Regions from separate parts of the Modestobacter sp. VKM Ac-2983 genome, predicted to be linked through region 2. Evidence: riboswitches for the same ligand, from Rfam matches in the RefSeq annotation. Region 2 holds a riboswitch; the other holds the start of a gene.
The links. A riboswitch is a leader RNA that binds a small molecule or an ion and turns the genes downstream of it on or off. The one in region 2 is predicted to bind cyclic di-AMP.
Positions count from the first base shown of each region.

Region 1 (7,229 bases), on a different contig from region 2:
GCTCGGGGCGCACCCAGCGCACGTGCCCGCGCTCGGTGGTCGGCCGGCACCAGTACGCGGCCTCCAGGCCGGCCAGCCGCACCGTGGGCATCACCATCTCGTTGGCCTGCTGCAGGCTGGCCCGGGCGGTCGCGTCGACGTCGGCGCCCTCGAGCCAGAAGCCGAAGTCGTCGTGCACGGTGACCTCGAACGGCGCCGAGAGGTCCAGCAGCTCCTGCAGCCGCGGCCCGGCCGAGCCGGCGGCACCGATCGGGCCCGGGTCGACGGGAGCGCCGGCCGGGGCCTCGAGCGCGGCGGCGAGCGCGGTGCCGAGGTCGCGGCTGACGTCGTCGGAGGAGGTCTGCAGCTGGACGCCGAGCAGGATCTCCCCGTTGGCGCGCACCAGGGCGGGGGTGCCGCCGGGCAGGACGCTGGCCAGCGTGACCGACCGGCCGTCCGTGGTGGTCAGCTTCGCGGTGGCGGCCGGCACGAGCTCGCGCAGCGCCACCCAGTCGACCTCGCCGGGCAGGCCCTCGAACGGGCGGAGCACCGGCTGGCCGTAGCCGGAGCCGTGGCAGTGCTTGTAGCGGCGGCCGGAGCCGCAGGGGCAGGGCGCCTTCGGGTTGGTCTCACCGGCTGTCGCAGCCGGGGCGGCGGGACGGCGGGTCGTAGTGCGGGCCATGCATGCGAGGGTAGTCAAAGGACCCCCTCGCCCCCCGCCCCTCGCACGCTCGCGGCGGGACCCTGCGAGGGGGCCGCCCGCACTGCCGTGCCGCGCCGCTCCCCTCAGTACGCTGCTGCCGGTGACGCCGGCCCCTGCTCCGCTCGACCTGACCGACCCCGTTCTGGTCGCCGACCCCTACCCGGCCTTCGCCGTGGCCCGCGCCGCGGCGCCGGTGCAGTGGAACGAGCAGCAGGGCATGTGGCTGGCCCTCGGCCACGCCGAGGCCAACGCCGTCCTGCGGGACCGGCGGCTGGGCCGGATCTGGTCGGACAAGGCGCCGGCGGAGCGGTTCGAGAGCTTCAACCTGATCCACCGCAACGCGATCCTGGAGATGGAGCCGCCCACCCACACCCGGCTGCGCCGGCTGATCAGCGCCGCGTTCGCCCGCGGACACGTCGAGCGGCTGCGACCCTGGGTGCAGGAGCTGGCCGACTCCCTCGTCGACTCCCTCGTCGAGCGCTCCGCCGGGGACACCGGCGTCGACGTGCTGTCCGGGATGGCGGAGGAGCTGCCGGTCGCCGTCATCGCCGAGCTGCTGGGCGTGCCGGCAGCCGACCGGCCGCTGCTGCGCCCGTGGTCGAACGCCATCGTCAAGATGTACGAGTACGGCCGGACGACGGAGGTCGAGGCCGACGCCGAGCGGGCCGCCGCCGAGTTCGTCGCCTACCTCCGCGAGCTGGCCGCCGAGCGGCGGACCGCCCCGGGGGAGGACCTGCTCACCCACCTGGTCACGGTGCGCGACTCCGAGGGCGACCGGCTCACCGAGGACGAGCTGGTCACCACCTGCATCCTGCTGCTCAACGCCGGGCACGAGGCGACGGTCAACGTGAGCGGCAACGGCCTGCTGGCGCTGCTGGAGCACCCGGACCAGCTGGATCGGCTGCGCGCGGACCCGGACCTGCTCCCGACGGCGATCGAGGAGCTGATGCGCTTCGACTCGCCGCTGCAGCTGTTCGAGCGCACCGCCACCTCCGACGTCGAGATCGGCGGGGTGACCGTCGCCCAGGGGCAGAAGGTCGCCGCCCTGCTGGGCAGCGCGAACCGGGACCCGGCCGTCTTCACCGACCCCGACACCCTCGACGTGGGGCGCACCGACAACCCGCACATCTCCTTCGGCGCGGGGGTGCACTTCTGCATCGGCGCCCCGCTGGCGCGGGTCGAGCTGCAGGCCTCCTTCGGTGCGCTGCTGAGCCGCACCTCCCGGCTGGAGCTGGCCCGCCCGGCCCGACGCCGCCCGGAGTTCGTCATCCGCGGGCTCCAGGACCTGCCGGTCGTGCTCACCGGCCGCTGAGCCCCCAGCCCCGGCCCCGGTGCAGCGGACCACATGCCGTTGCGTCGGGAAACGACCCGGGGGCACCAGTCCACGGCGCGTCCATGATCCGTCACAGCTCGTGCTGACCGCGTCGGGGAGCCCGGGAAAGCTCACCGCCGACCGGCTCCGCCGGCCGACGGCCTGCCTACCGTTGGTCCGTCCGCCACACGGCGGGCTCCGGACGACGACACCGCCGAACCTGCCCACCGTCGGCCCGGACGTCACGAGACCACGGGCAGGCGCGGGGGACCCACCTCGCAAGACCAGGCCTCCGGGCCTTGGGGTGAAGCCGCAGCACGCGGCCGGGCAGCTCTCGCCCGAACCCGACAGCTAACTCCGCAGGCGGCGAGAGGCACACACACCCATGCTCAATCGCTTCACGGCACGGCGCGACCGCTCCTCCGGGCGATCCGCCTTCGCTTCCGCGGCGCGCCCGGCCATGGTCGTCGCGGCAGCTGCAGCGATGTCCTTCGGGGTCATCGCGCCCGCCCAGGCCCACACCGGCAGCCACACCGTCAGCCCCGGGGACACCCTCAGCAAGCTGGCCAGCAGCCACGGCACGACCTGGCAGACCGTCTACGCGGCCAACCAGGGCACCATCGGCGGCAACCCGAACGTGCTGCGCGTCGGCCAGGTGCTCTCCATCGGCGGCGGCTCGGCCCCCGCGGCTGCACCGGCGGCCGCACCGGCAGCGGCCTCCGGCAGCTACGTCGTCCGCGCCGGCGACACGCTGAGCAAGATCGCCGCGGCGCACGGCACCACCTGGCAGAGCATCTACGCCGCCAATCGCGACACCATCGGCGGCAACCCGAACGTGCTCCGCGTCGGGCAGGCCCTCACCCTCGGCGGCGGGGCAGCACCCGCGGCCCCGGCGCCCAGCCGGCCGGCCCAGCAGGCCGCCAGCCGCAGCGCCGACCGGACCGCCACCGGTGACCCCCGCAGCATCGGCCGGACCATGGTGGCCGAGCGCGGCTGGGGGGCCGGCGAGTTCACCTGCCTGGACAGCCTGTGGACCAAGGAGAGCAACTGGAACCCCACGGCCGACAACCCGAACTCCAGCGCCTACGGCATCCCGCAGGCGCTGCCCGGCTCGAAGATGGCCTCGGCCGGCCCGGACTGGCGCACCAACCCGGCGACCCAGATCACCTGGGGTCTGGGTTACATCAGCGACCGCTACGGCACCCCGTGCGCCGCGTGGGCGCACTCCCAGGCCAACAACTGGTACTGATCCACGAGCGCGACGGGTCGGTCGGCGCGGTCACGCGCTGACCGGCCCGCACCGGTGATCCGGGCCGACCGGACCATCGGCACGACGACGCCCCGGCCGGGCAACCGGCCGGGGCGTCGTCCGTTCCGGACGAGATCCTCCGGCCCCTGCCAGAGGCCCACTCACCGCGCCCGCTGAGCCGTTACCGGATCGTGACCGGGGGACCTGGGGGCCAGCCGGACTGCCGATGCGTCTCCTCAGTGGGACCAGCGGAAGGGATGCGGTGGCGAAGGAGCAGGACGAGGAGTTCACCGACTTCGTCGGTGCGCACGGCCCACGGCTGCTGCGCACCGCCGTGCTGCTGACCGGTGACCGCGGCCGCGGCGAGGACCTGCTGCAGACCGCGCTGGCCCGCGCGTACGGCCGGTGGAGCACGGTCCGCCGCGCCGACGACCCCGTCGCCTACGTGCGCAAGATGCTGGTCAACGGCCACCTGAGCTGGCTGCGCCGGCTCAGCAACACCGAACAGGTGGTCGAGTGGTTCCCCGACTCCCCGGACCGGGTGGACCTGCAGGCGCTGCACGCCGAGGCCGACGAGCTGCGCACCGCGCTGCGCGAGCTGAGCCCGCGGGTGCGCACCGCGGTGGTGCTGCGCCACCTCGACGACCTCAGCGAGGCCGACACCGCACGCCTGATGGGCTGCTCGGTGAGCACGGTAGGCAAGCACGTCTCCCGCGGCCTCGCCGTGCTGCGCACCGTCCTGGACCGTTCCCCCGGGCCGTCCTTCCACCCCTCCCCCGAACCGTCCCCCGACCCGGCACGGACCACCCGGAGGCACGCGTGAACCCCCACGAGCGCGACCTCGCGGGCCGGCTGCACGGTCTGGCCGACGAGCTGACCGCCGGCGGAGGCGGCGATGCCGCCGACGCGGTGGCCCGCTGGCGCCACCGGCGCCGGACCCGGCGGACGTTGACGGCGGTCGCCGTCGGCGTGGCCGCGGTGGCCGTCGGAGGCGTGGTCGCCGTCGGCCCACCGTCCTCCGCACCGCTCCCCGGGGGCACCGCGCGGCCGACGGTCACGTCGTCGGCGCCGGCCACGGCACCGACGCCGCCGCCGCCCGGAGAATCCACGCCGTCCGGGACACCGGTGCCCGACGACAGCCCGGTCACCGGCGGTGCGACCGAGGCCTACGGCAAGGAACCGATCCCGGCGGTGTCCGCGGCGGAGAAGGCACGGCTGACCGCCGAGGCGCAGGCCGACCTGGACCGGGTGGTCGACGCCCTGCCGCCGTCCCTGGCGTTCCCCTCGCCCACCGAGTGGGACCGGTGGCTGCCGGAGCCCAAGCCGTACCCGGGCCGGGACACCGCGGACGACCTCTCCACCTGTCCGGTGCTGTCCGACGGCCTCTCCGCTGCTCTGGGGTCCCGGATGAGCTACTGGACCGGCACGCTGCCCGGCGCGTGCACCTGGGCGCCAGTACCGCTGCTGTACGACACCATCGACTACCCGTTCACGGTGCGCGTGGGCTTCCTGGGCGACGGGACGACGCCCGCCGACGTCGCCCGCGATGCGTTCGACTGGGTGCCCCAGGGCGATCCGACCCCCTGCCCCCGGGCCGACGTGGTCGACGGCGGCGTGCTGATCCGGTGCAGCTCGGTCGACCAGGCGTCGTTCCAGCTGGCCGTCCCCGACGCCCGCGGCAAGGGCACCTGGGTGCTCGACGCCACGGCCGACCAGGACGGCGAGGTCACCGCCGCCGAGGCGTTCACCGCGCTGCTCGACGGCGTCGCCCGGAACTACGGGTGAGACGACGACGCCCCGCCCGCAGAACCGGGCGGGGCGTCGCGCGTCAGGCGTTCAGAGGCGCTGGTTGAGCCGGTGGTAGGCGGCGCTCCAGCGCAGCTCCTTGGCCAGGCTGCGCCGGGTGGTGTCGGCGTCGATGAGCACCAGCTCGGTGTCGAAGACCTCGGCCAGGTCGGTCAGCTCCTCGGCTCCCAGCTGGGTCGACAGCACCGTGTGGTGCGGCCCGCCGGCCGTCAGCCAGCCCTCGGTCGCCGTCTCGAAGTCCGGCCGGGGTTCCCAGACCGCCCGGGCGACCGGCAGGTTCGGCAGCGGCTCGGACGGGTCGACGACGTCGATCTCGTTGGCCACCCAGCGGAACCGGTCGCCCAGGTCGCACCAGCCCAGCGTGATGCCGGCGGCGGGGGCTGCGGTGAACACCAGCCGGGCCGGGTCCTCGCGGCCGCCGATGCCGAGCGGGTGCACCTCCAGCCGCGGCTTGTCCCCGGCGATCGTCGGGCACACCTCGAGCATGTGCGCGCCCAGGATCTTCGGGGTCTCCGAGGCCAGGTCGTAGGTGTAGTCCTCCATGAAGGAGGTGCCACCGGGCAGGCCCTGGGCCGCGACCTTGAGCACCCGCAGCAGCGCGGAGGTCTTCCAGTCGCCCTCGCCGCCGAAGCCGTAGCCGTCGGCCATCAGCCGCTGCACGGCCAGGCCGGGGAGCTGCCGCAGGCCGCCGAGGTCCTCGAAGTTGGTGGTGAAGGCGCCGAAGCCGCCGTCCTCCAGGAACGAGCGCAAGGCCACCTCGATCCGGGCCTGGTAGCGGACGCTGTGGTGCCGGTCGCCGCCGGGACGCAGGTCGGCGTCCATCTCGTAGAGGTCGCCGTACTCGGCGACGACCGCGTCGACGGCCGACTCGGGCACCCGCTCGACGACCGCGACCAGGTCGTTGACGCCCCAGGTGTTGACCGACATGCCGAAGCGGATCTCCGCCTCGACCTTGTCGCCCTCGGTGACCGCGACGTTCCGCATGTTGTCGCCGAACCGGGCCAGCTTCAGGCCGCGGGCGGCAGCGGCACCGGCGGCGGCGCGGGCCCAGGAGCCCACCCGGGCCTGCACCCGGGAGTTGCCCGCGTACCCGGAGACGGTGGTCCGCGGGGTGCGCAACCGGGTCAGCATGAACCCGTACTCCCGGTCGCCGTGGGCGGCCTGGTTGAGGTTCATGAAGTCCATGTCGATCGTCGCCCACGGCAGGGCGGCGTCGGCCTGGGTGTGCAGGTGGAGCAGTGGCTTGCGCAGCGCGTCCAGCCCGGAGATCCACATCTTCGCCGGGGAGAAGGTGTGCATCCAGGTGATGACGCCGAGGCAGTTCGGGTCCTCGTTCGCCTCCCCCATCATCCGGCGGATCGCGCCGGCGTCGGTGAGCACCGGCTTCCAGACCACCCGGACCGGCACGGCGTCGGCGCCGTCCAGCATCGCGGCGACCTGCTGCGACTGCTCGGCGACCTGCTGGAGGGTCTCCTCGCCGTACAGCCCCTGGCTGCCGGTGAGGAACCAGATCTCCGAACCCTCGAATGCCACCTGCTGCTCCTTCGTGCTCATCGTTGTCCGTAGACGTTCTGGTAGCGCGCGTACAGCGAGTCGATGTCCGCCTGCGCGATCGGGACCGGCTCACCGAGCTGCCGGGAGAGGTGCACCGTGCGGGCGACGTCCTCGGTCATGACGGCGGCCTTGACCGCGGCCTTCGCCGAGGCCCCGATGGTGAAGACGCCGTGGTTCTTCATCAGCACCGCCGGCGAGCGGTGCCCCTGCAGGGTCTCGACGATGCCCTGGCCGATGGAGTCGTCGCCGATGAGCGCGAACGGCCCGACCGGGATGGGCCCGCCGAACTCGTCGGCCATCGCCGTGAGCACGCAGGGGATCTCCTCGTGCCGGGCCGCCCAGGCCGCGGCGTAGGTGCTGTGCGTGTGCACCTGGCCGTTGACCTCGGGCATGTTCCGGTAGACGTAGGCGTGCGCGTCGGTGTCCGAGGACGGCGCCTTGACGCCGTCGACGGCGTTGCCGTCCAGGTCGCAGACGGTGATGCCCTCCCAGGTCAGCTCGTCGTACTCGACGCCGCTGCCCTTGATGACGAACAGGTCCTCGCCGGGGACCCGCTCGGAGACGTTGCCCGAGGTCCAGGTGACCAGCTCGTAGCGAGTGAGATAGGAGTGCAGGTGGGCGACGTG
Region 1 covers NZ_JAPVBK010000001.1:72,175-79,403, reverse strand. Annotated here, with positions in the region: gene O2W18_RS00380 (DUF5926 family protein) at 1-661, opposite strand, end outside; gene O2W18_RS00375 (cytochrome P450) at 783-1,994, shown strand; cyclic di-AMP (ydaO/yuaA leader) riboswitch at 2,257-2,355, shown strand; gene O2W18_RS00370 (LysM peptidoglycan-binding domain-containing protein) at 2,479-3,243, shown strand; gene O2W18_RS00365 (SigE family RNA polymerase sigma factor) at 3,506-4,066, shown strand; gene O2W18_RS00360 (hypothetical protein) at 4,063-5,028, shown strand; gene araA (L-arabinose isomerase) at 5,080-6,603, opposite strand; gene O2W18_RS00350 (L-ribulose-5-phosphate 4-epimerase) at 6,600-7,229, opposite strand, start outside.
Region 1: it holds a riboswitch for cyclic di-AMP, as region 2 does, so the genes downstream of both, O2W18_RS00370 (LysM peptidoglycan-binding domain-containing protein) here and O2W18_RS10360 (hypothetical protein) in region 2, are expected to answer to the same signal.

Region 2 (7,229 bases):
GGTACTTCTTCACCAATTTGCTGTCCGACCTCGACGGGCTGCAGGAGGGCGTGCTGCGCACCACCATGCCGATCGACCGGCCGATGCCGTGGGTCGACCCCCGGGACATCGGGGCGGTGGCGGTGGCCAACCTGCTGTCCCCGGGCTGGTCCGGCCGGCGGGTGCTCGCCGTGCACGGGCCGGAGGACCTCACGTTCGAGACCGTGGCCGGGATCGTGGGTTCGGCCACCGGCCGGCGGGTCCGGGCGGAGCAGATCAGCGACGACGACCTGCGCGCCGGCCTCCGGGCGGCGGGGCTGTCCGAGGCCCAGGTCGAGGGGTTCGTCGGGATGGGCCGCGGCCTGCGGGAGGACTTCGTGCCGGCTGACCCTCGCTCGGTGCTGACCACGACGCCGACGACGCTGCGCTCCTGGGCCGTCGAGCACCTGGCGCCGCACCGCTGAGGCGACGCTGCAGCGACTGGCAGCTCCCGGGATCGGACGTAGCCTCGGTCGGGTGAGCCTCGCACCGGCACCGACCCTCAGGCTGGACCACCGCTTCGCCCGGGAGCTGCCCGAGCTGGCCGTCGCCTGGCAGGCCGACGACGCCCCGGATCCCCGGCTGCTCGCGCTCAACGAGCCGCTGGCCGCCGAACTCGGCCTCGACCCGGCCGCGCTGCGGACCGCCGAGGGGCTGCGCCTGCTGGTCGGCACCGCCGTCCCGGCCGGGGCGAACCCCGTGGCTCAGGCCTACGCCGGGCACCAGTTCGGCGGCTTCGTCCCGCGGCTGGGCGACGGCCGGGCGCTGCTGCTCGGGGAGCTGACCGACGTGGCGGGCCGGCTGCGCGACCTGCACCTCAAGGGCTCCGGGCGCACCCCCTTCGCCCGCGGCGGCGACGGGCTGGCCGCGGTCGGCCCGATGCTGCGCGAGTACGTGATCAGCGAGGCGATGCACGCCCTCGGCATCCCCACCACGCGCTCACTGGCCGTGGTCGCCACCGGGCGTTCGGTGCGCCGGGAGACGCTGCTGCCCGGCGCCGTCCTGGCCCGGGTGGCGAGCAGCCATCTGCGGGTGGGCAGCTTCCAGTACGCCCGGGCCACCGGGGACGCCGAGCTGCTGCGCCGGCTCGCCGACCACGCGATCAGCCGGCACCACCCGGACGCCGCGCAGGCCGAGAACCCGCACCTCGCGCTCTTCGCCGCGGTGGTCACTGCCCAGGCCGAGCTGGTGGCCCGGTGGATGCAGGTCGGATTCGTGCACGGCGTGATGAACACCGACAACGTGACCATCTCCGGCGAGACGATCGACTACGGGCCGTGCGCTTTCCTCGAGGCGCACAACCCGGCCACGGTGTACAGCTCGATCGACACCGGCGGGCGCTACGCCTACGGCAACCAGCCGATCGTCGCCGAGTGGGACCTCGCCCGGCTCGCCGAGGCGCTGCTCCCGCTGTTCGCCGAGGACCAGGAGCGCGCGATCGAGCTGGCGGTGGCGGCGCTGGGCGAGTTCCGGCCGCAGTACGACGCGGCCTGGTCGGCCGGGATGCGGGCCAAGCTGGGCCTGCCCGACGGGCTGGACGACGCGGTGGCCGCGCCGCTGGTCGAGGAGTTCCTGACCCTGCTGCAGGCCGGCCACGTCGACCACACGTCCGCGTTCCGGCTGCTCGGCGCCGCCGCCCGCGGCGACGTCGACCCGGTTCGCAACCTCTTCCTGGACCTGGCCTCGTTCGACGCGTGGTCGGAGCGCTGGCGCGCACTGGCCCCGGACGCCGACGCCATGGACCGGGTCAACCCGCTCTACATCCCGCGGAACCACCTCGTCGAGGAGGCGCTCACCGCGGCGACCGCGGGCGACCTGGCACCGCTGGGCCCCCTGCTGGAGGCCGTGACCCACCCCTACACCGAGCGGCCGGGCCTGGAGCGGTACGCCACCCCCGCCCCCGCCGACTTCGGCGCCACCTACCAGACCTTCTGCGGCACCTGACCCAGCACCACCAAAATGGCCATTTTGGTGGTGCTGGGTCAGGGGTCGGTGGTCAGGCGGGCCAGTTCGACGACGGCGGCGACCAGCTGGTCGCCATCCAGCAGGACGGCGTCGTTGTGGTCGGCGCCGGGCACCTCGACCGTGCGGTGCAGCTGCCCGGCGGCACGGGCCACCTCCCGGCTCTGCTCCGGCGGCACGATCGAGTCGGCGGTGCCCAGGACGACGGTGGTGGGCACCTCGACCCGGGAGACCAGCTCGGCCACCGGGTAGCGGTCCCGCAGCAGCAGCCGGACCGGCAGGAACGGGTAGTGCTCGCTGCCTACGGCGGCCAGGTCGACGAACGGCGAGCGCAGCACCAGCCCGGCCGGCGGGTGCGCGACGGCCAGCTCGGTGACGACGCCGGCGCCCAGGCTCTCCCCGTAGTACAGGAGCCGCTCGGCCGGGACCCCGCCGTCGGTCAGCAGCCAGTCGCGCGCCGCGCGGACGTCCAGCGCCAGACCAGCCTCGCTCGGGCTGCCCGGGTTGCCGCCGTACCCGCGGTAGTCGAACAGCAACACCCCCAGCCCCGCGTCCGACAGTGCCCGGGCCAGCGGGGCCCGCACCCCGCGGTGACCGCCGTTGCCGTTGGCCACGAGCACGGTCGGGGCGTCAGCCGTCGGGCCGGGCACGAACCAGGCGCCGAGGGTCAGGCCGTCGGCGGTGGCCAACTCGACGTCCCGGCCACCGGGGAGGACGTCAGCGGCGGCCGGCACCGGGCCGGCGTCGGGCAGGTACACCAGCCGGCGTTGGAACGTCCACAGCAGACCGACCACCACGACCAGCACGATGGCACCGATCAGCGCGGCCCGGAGCACCGACCGCAGCACCACCCCATGGTGGCGCGCTGCCGGCGGCCGGGCCAGCGCCGTCTAGCGGTAGTTGACGTGCGGGTGGTCGAAGTGGTTCGCCGTCACGCTGCCCCGGTCCTCCATCTGCTTCCAGGAGCCGCCGGGCGAGGAGAGCATCCGCTGCTCCCAGATGATGTAGTCGACGCCGAGCTCGGCCCAGTTGGCCACGTGGTACGCGACGATCGCATCACCGAGGGCGGCGTTGGACATGACCATGTAGTCCACCGCCAGCCCCGACGGGTGACCGTGCGGGTCGGCAGCGCTGGGCCGCGTCCCGCCCAGGGTGATCGAGCCGGCGCCGGGCACGTTGCTGACCACGGCGTTCGCGGCGGCCTGCGCCTGCGGCTTGATCGGTCCGGCGGAGTTGCTGATCTTCGCGGTCGCGGTCACCGCGGTGCCGGAGCTGGAGGGCGCCGCGGCGGAGGGCTTGGCCGCGGTCCCGGCCCGTGCCGGAGCTGGGGCGGCTGACTGCGCCTCGGCCTCAGCAGCGGCGGCCTCGGCGGCGACCCGAGCGGCCTCGGCCTCAGCGGCGGCCGCGGCCTCGGCGGCGAGGCGCGCTGCCTCCGCCTCCGCTGCCTGCTGGTCGAGCACGGCCTGGTCGGCCGCGGCCTGGGCCTGCTGGGCGGCGGTCTGCTCGGCCTCCCGGGTGGCCCGGCTGGCTGCCAGCTCCTCGAGCGGCCGGAGGTCCTCGGTCCCGTCGACGGCGCCGGACTCGGCGGCCAGCCCCAGCTGCGCGGCGACGCTCACCGGCTCCGAGGCCACGGGGTCGGCCTGGGCCGCCGGACCGGCGCCCACGACCACGTTGACCAGGACGGCACCGGCCGCCGCGACGGCGAGGTAGAGCCCGGGCCGACGGACGCCGGCCGGCGGACGTCGGCGGCTGGTGGAGCTGGAGGTGGTGGTGCGGGCGCGCATGGGCAGGAGTGCTCCGTACAGGTGTCTTCCGATGGCCGCCTACCAGGTCAGCTGACGGGTTCGGGCGGGAAGCAGCCCTACCCGGCCCGGACTTCTCGTCCGGGCGCGGGATTCACCCCAGTGGTGCGGTGGGTCCCCGGCTCGCCCCGGAGGGCGACTCGGCGGCGTCCGGTCGGGCTCCCCGGGTGGGGACGTGGCGACCGACTGGACCCGGCAAACCTAACGGCGTCATCGAATCGTGACAATCCGTCGCCCGCATTTCATGGGGTGACGGTGGTCGCGTCACTCTCCGGACACACCCGTCCCATCCGTCACCACCGCCGGTGTCCGGTCAGCGCACCGACAGCTCGACGACGGACCGGCTCCCGCCCCCGGCCGCGGTGGCCGCCCAGGCCTCCGCGACCCGCGCCAGCGGGAGGACGGCGTGCTCCACCCGGAGCTGCCCGGCCGCGGCGTGCCGCAGCACCGAGGTCAGCGCGGCGGCCCGCTGCTCGCCGGTGAGCGCGTTGTTGGTGTAGCCGAGCACGTCGATGCTCCGGCTGCGGAGCACGGCGGAGGAGAACTCGGCGGCGTCCCCGGCCGCGCCACCCAGGTTGACCAGCCGCCCACCGGGCGCCAGCACCGAGCACGCCGCCGCGGCCACGGCGCCGAACACCGGGTCGACGACGAGGTCGACGTCCGAGCCGACCGTCTGCCGGATCCGGGCAGCCAGGTCGCCGCCGTCCCCGGTGAGGACGACGTCCTCGGCGCCGGCCCGGCGGGCACGGTCCGCCGCGGACGGCGACCGGCAGACCCCGACCACCCGCCCGGCCCCCAGCGCCCGGGCGGCCCCCAGCGCGGCCTGGCCGACCGCACCCCCGGCACCGAGCACCAGCACCCGCTCCCCCGGCTGCAACCGGCCGCGCCAGGTCAACGCCATCCAGCCGGCGACCGCGGACAGGCCCAGCGCTGCCACGACCGGGTCGGGCAGGTCCCCGGCGAGCGGGACGACGTCGGCGTCGGGCACGGCGCAGAGCTCGCCCAGGCTGCCGTCGCCCGGGCTCATGCCCGCGGAGGTGGCGAACCAGACCCGGGTGCCGGGCGCCAGCACGGCCGACGACACCACGACCCCCACCCCCTGCACGCCGGGCACGTACGGCACGGCCGGGCGGCCGAAGTACGACGTCCCGGAGGCGCAGAGCAGGTCCAGCGGCACGACCGGGGCGGCGGTCACCCGGACCAGGGTCCGGCCCTCGCCGGGCACCGGGTCCGGGTGCTCCGCGAGGGCCGGTGGCTCGCCCGGCTGGGTCAGGACGGCGGCGCGCACCGGCTCAGGTCGCGATGTCGGGGTAGGGCATGGAGATGTGCTCCATCGCCTTGCCGTAGGCGCGCTGGTACTCCATCGGCCCGTGGTCGCGCTCGAACAGCGCGATGAACAGGGTGAGCGTCAGGAACGGGTGCGCGCCCATCTCGAAGAGGGCCACGTGGTCGTGCTCGGCCAGCGCCCGCCGCTCCCCGTCGGTGAAGGCCAGCCAGGTGGTCTTCTCCGCCGGGATGCAGTTCAGGACGGTGTTGGCCATCTCGGCCTCCCACCAGGTGACCGTGCCGGCCGGGTCCTCCCGGTAGCGCTCGGTCAGCTCCGGGTCCCGGTCCACGGTGTAGAGGAACTTGTCCAGCAGGTACTTGCTCATGCCGACACCCCGCCCGTGCTCGGGACCCCGTTGGGGTACCAGGTGAAGTACGCCTCCATGGTGTGGAACAGGTCCAGGGTGTCCACGTGGTCGGCCTTCGCGCCCTCCCCGGCCACGCCCATCATCAGCATGAAGTCCATGAACCCGTGGGTGGCGTTGCCCGGGTGGTGCAGGGACTCCAGGGAGACCTCGGCCAGGCAGCCCTCGATGTCCCCGCTGGCGATCCACTCGACGGCCTTGCGGTCGAACTCCGGGTCCGGCCCGTGCTCGCCGAACTGGCGCGGCCCGCCGAGTTCCAGGGACAGGTGCCCGGTGCCGATCACCGCCACCCGCTTGTCGCTCTCCCAGGACTCCACCATCTCCCGGATCGCCCGGCCCAGCTGGACGAAGCGCTTCGGCTGCGGCAGCGGCGGGGCGAAGATGTTGGTGTAGACCGGCACGATCGGCAGGTCGGCCTGCGGGCGCAGCGTGATGATCGGGCAGGTGATGCTGTGGTCGATCCGCAGCTCGTTGCTGAACGCCAGGTCGAAGTCCCGGTCCAGCCCGTCGCGCAGCAGGTGCGCGGCCAGGTCCTCCTCACCGCGCAGCGTCATCTTCGGCAGCCCGAACTCGCGCTCCTCGTTGTGGAAGTTCGCGTCGAAGAACGGTGCCTTCCCGATGAGGAACTGCGGCATGTTGTCCAGCCAGAGCTGGTGGAAGTGGTCGCTGCCGACCATCACCAGGACGTCGGGCTCGGCGCGGGTGAGCGTCTCGCGGAACGCCTCGATCTTCGCCACCCACTCGTCGGCGAACGGCGGCCGGTCAGCACCGGTGGCCGTGCTCGCCCGGTAGTAGAAGGGGTGGTGGGTGGACGCGATGACCGCGGCCAGTTCAGCCATGACTGTCTCCGTTGAGGTCAGGGACGTACGGGTCGGGGGCGACGGACCGGTTGTTGAGGTCCACGGACAGGAAGACGTCGTTGGCGACCGGGTGCCGCAGCTCCTCGGCCAGCTGCCCGATCAGCCCGGCGGTGCGGGCCAGCAGGGCGAAGCCGCGCAACAGCTCCAGCGGCAGGCCGAGGTCGGCCAGCGCGGCACCGCACACCCCGGCGCCGTTGAGCGGCAGCGTCTTGCCGAGCACCTGGGGGTGCACCCGGCCGATGGCGGCGAACAGCGACAGGTGCGGGCCGAACAGCCCCTCCTCGGTCGCGATCTCGAACAGCCGCGGGGTGCGCGGGTCGCCGTCCTTGTGCACGTGGTGGCCGAGTCCCGGCACGAAGCGCCGCGCCGCCCGCTGGGCGGTCACCGTCTCCAGGGCCAGGGCGTCCCAGCCGGCGTCGTCGGTCGGCAGCGCGCCGTCCACCCCGGTCAGCACGTCGTCCAGGAAGCGGCCGGAGTCCTCGGTGACGCCGAGGAACCGGGAGCCACCGCCGAGCAGGCCGGCGGCGAGCGCCCCCTGCACCGAGTCCGGTGCCGACAGGTAGGTGAGCCGGGTGACGATCGCAGTCGGGGTGAACCCGTGGTCGGCGAGCGCGGCCAGCACCGCCTCGAAGACCCGGGTCTCCCCCGGCGTCGGCCGCCGCTGGGTGGCCAGCCAGAAGGCCAGCTCCCCGAAGCCGACGGTGCCCATGACGTCGCGGGCCAGGTCGGTGCCCAGCAGCGTGATCGACTCGCGGCTGGAGGCGCCCAGCGCGGTCGGGTACTCGGGGGTGGTCACGCGTCCTCCTCGGTGGCCAGCCACCGTCGCAGCTCGGCACCGTGCTCGTCCAGGGCCGGCGGCGGCAGCCGGTAGTCGGCCGGCGTCTCGGAGAAGGTGA
Region 2 covers NZ_JAPVBK010000002.1:828,669-835,897, reverse strand. Annotated here, with positions in the region: gene O2W18_RS10375 (NmrA family NAD(P)-binding protein) at 1-443, shown strand, start outside; gene O2W18_RS10370 (protein adenylyltransferase SelO) at 496-1,962, shown strand; gene O2W18_RS10365 (alpha/beta hydrolase) at 2,001-2,828, opposite strand; gene O2W18_RS10360 (hypothetical protein) at 2,871-3,764, opposite strand; cyclic di-AMP (ydaO/yuaA leader) riboswitch at 3,786-3,938, opposite strand; gene O2W18_RS10355 (quinone oxidoreductase family protein) at 4,096-5,070, opposite strand; gene O2W18_RS10350 (hypothetical protein) at 5,075-5,434, opposite strand; gene O2W18_RS10345 (extradiol ring-cleavage dioxygenase) at 5,431-6,312, opposite strand; gene O2W18_RS10340 (citryl-CoA lyase) at 6,305-7,129, opposite strand; gene O2W18_RS10335 (CaiB/BaiF CoA transferase family protein) at 7,126-7,229, opposite strand, start outside.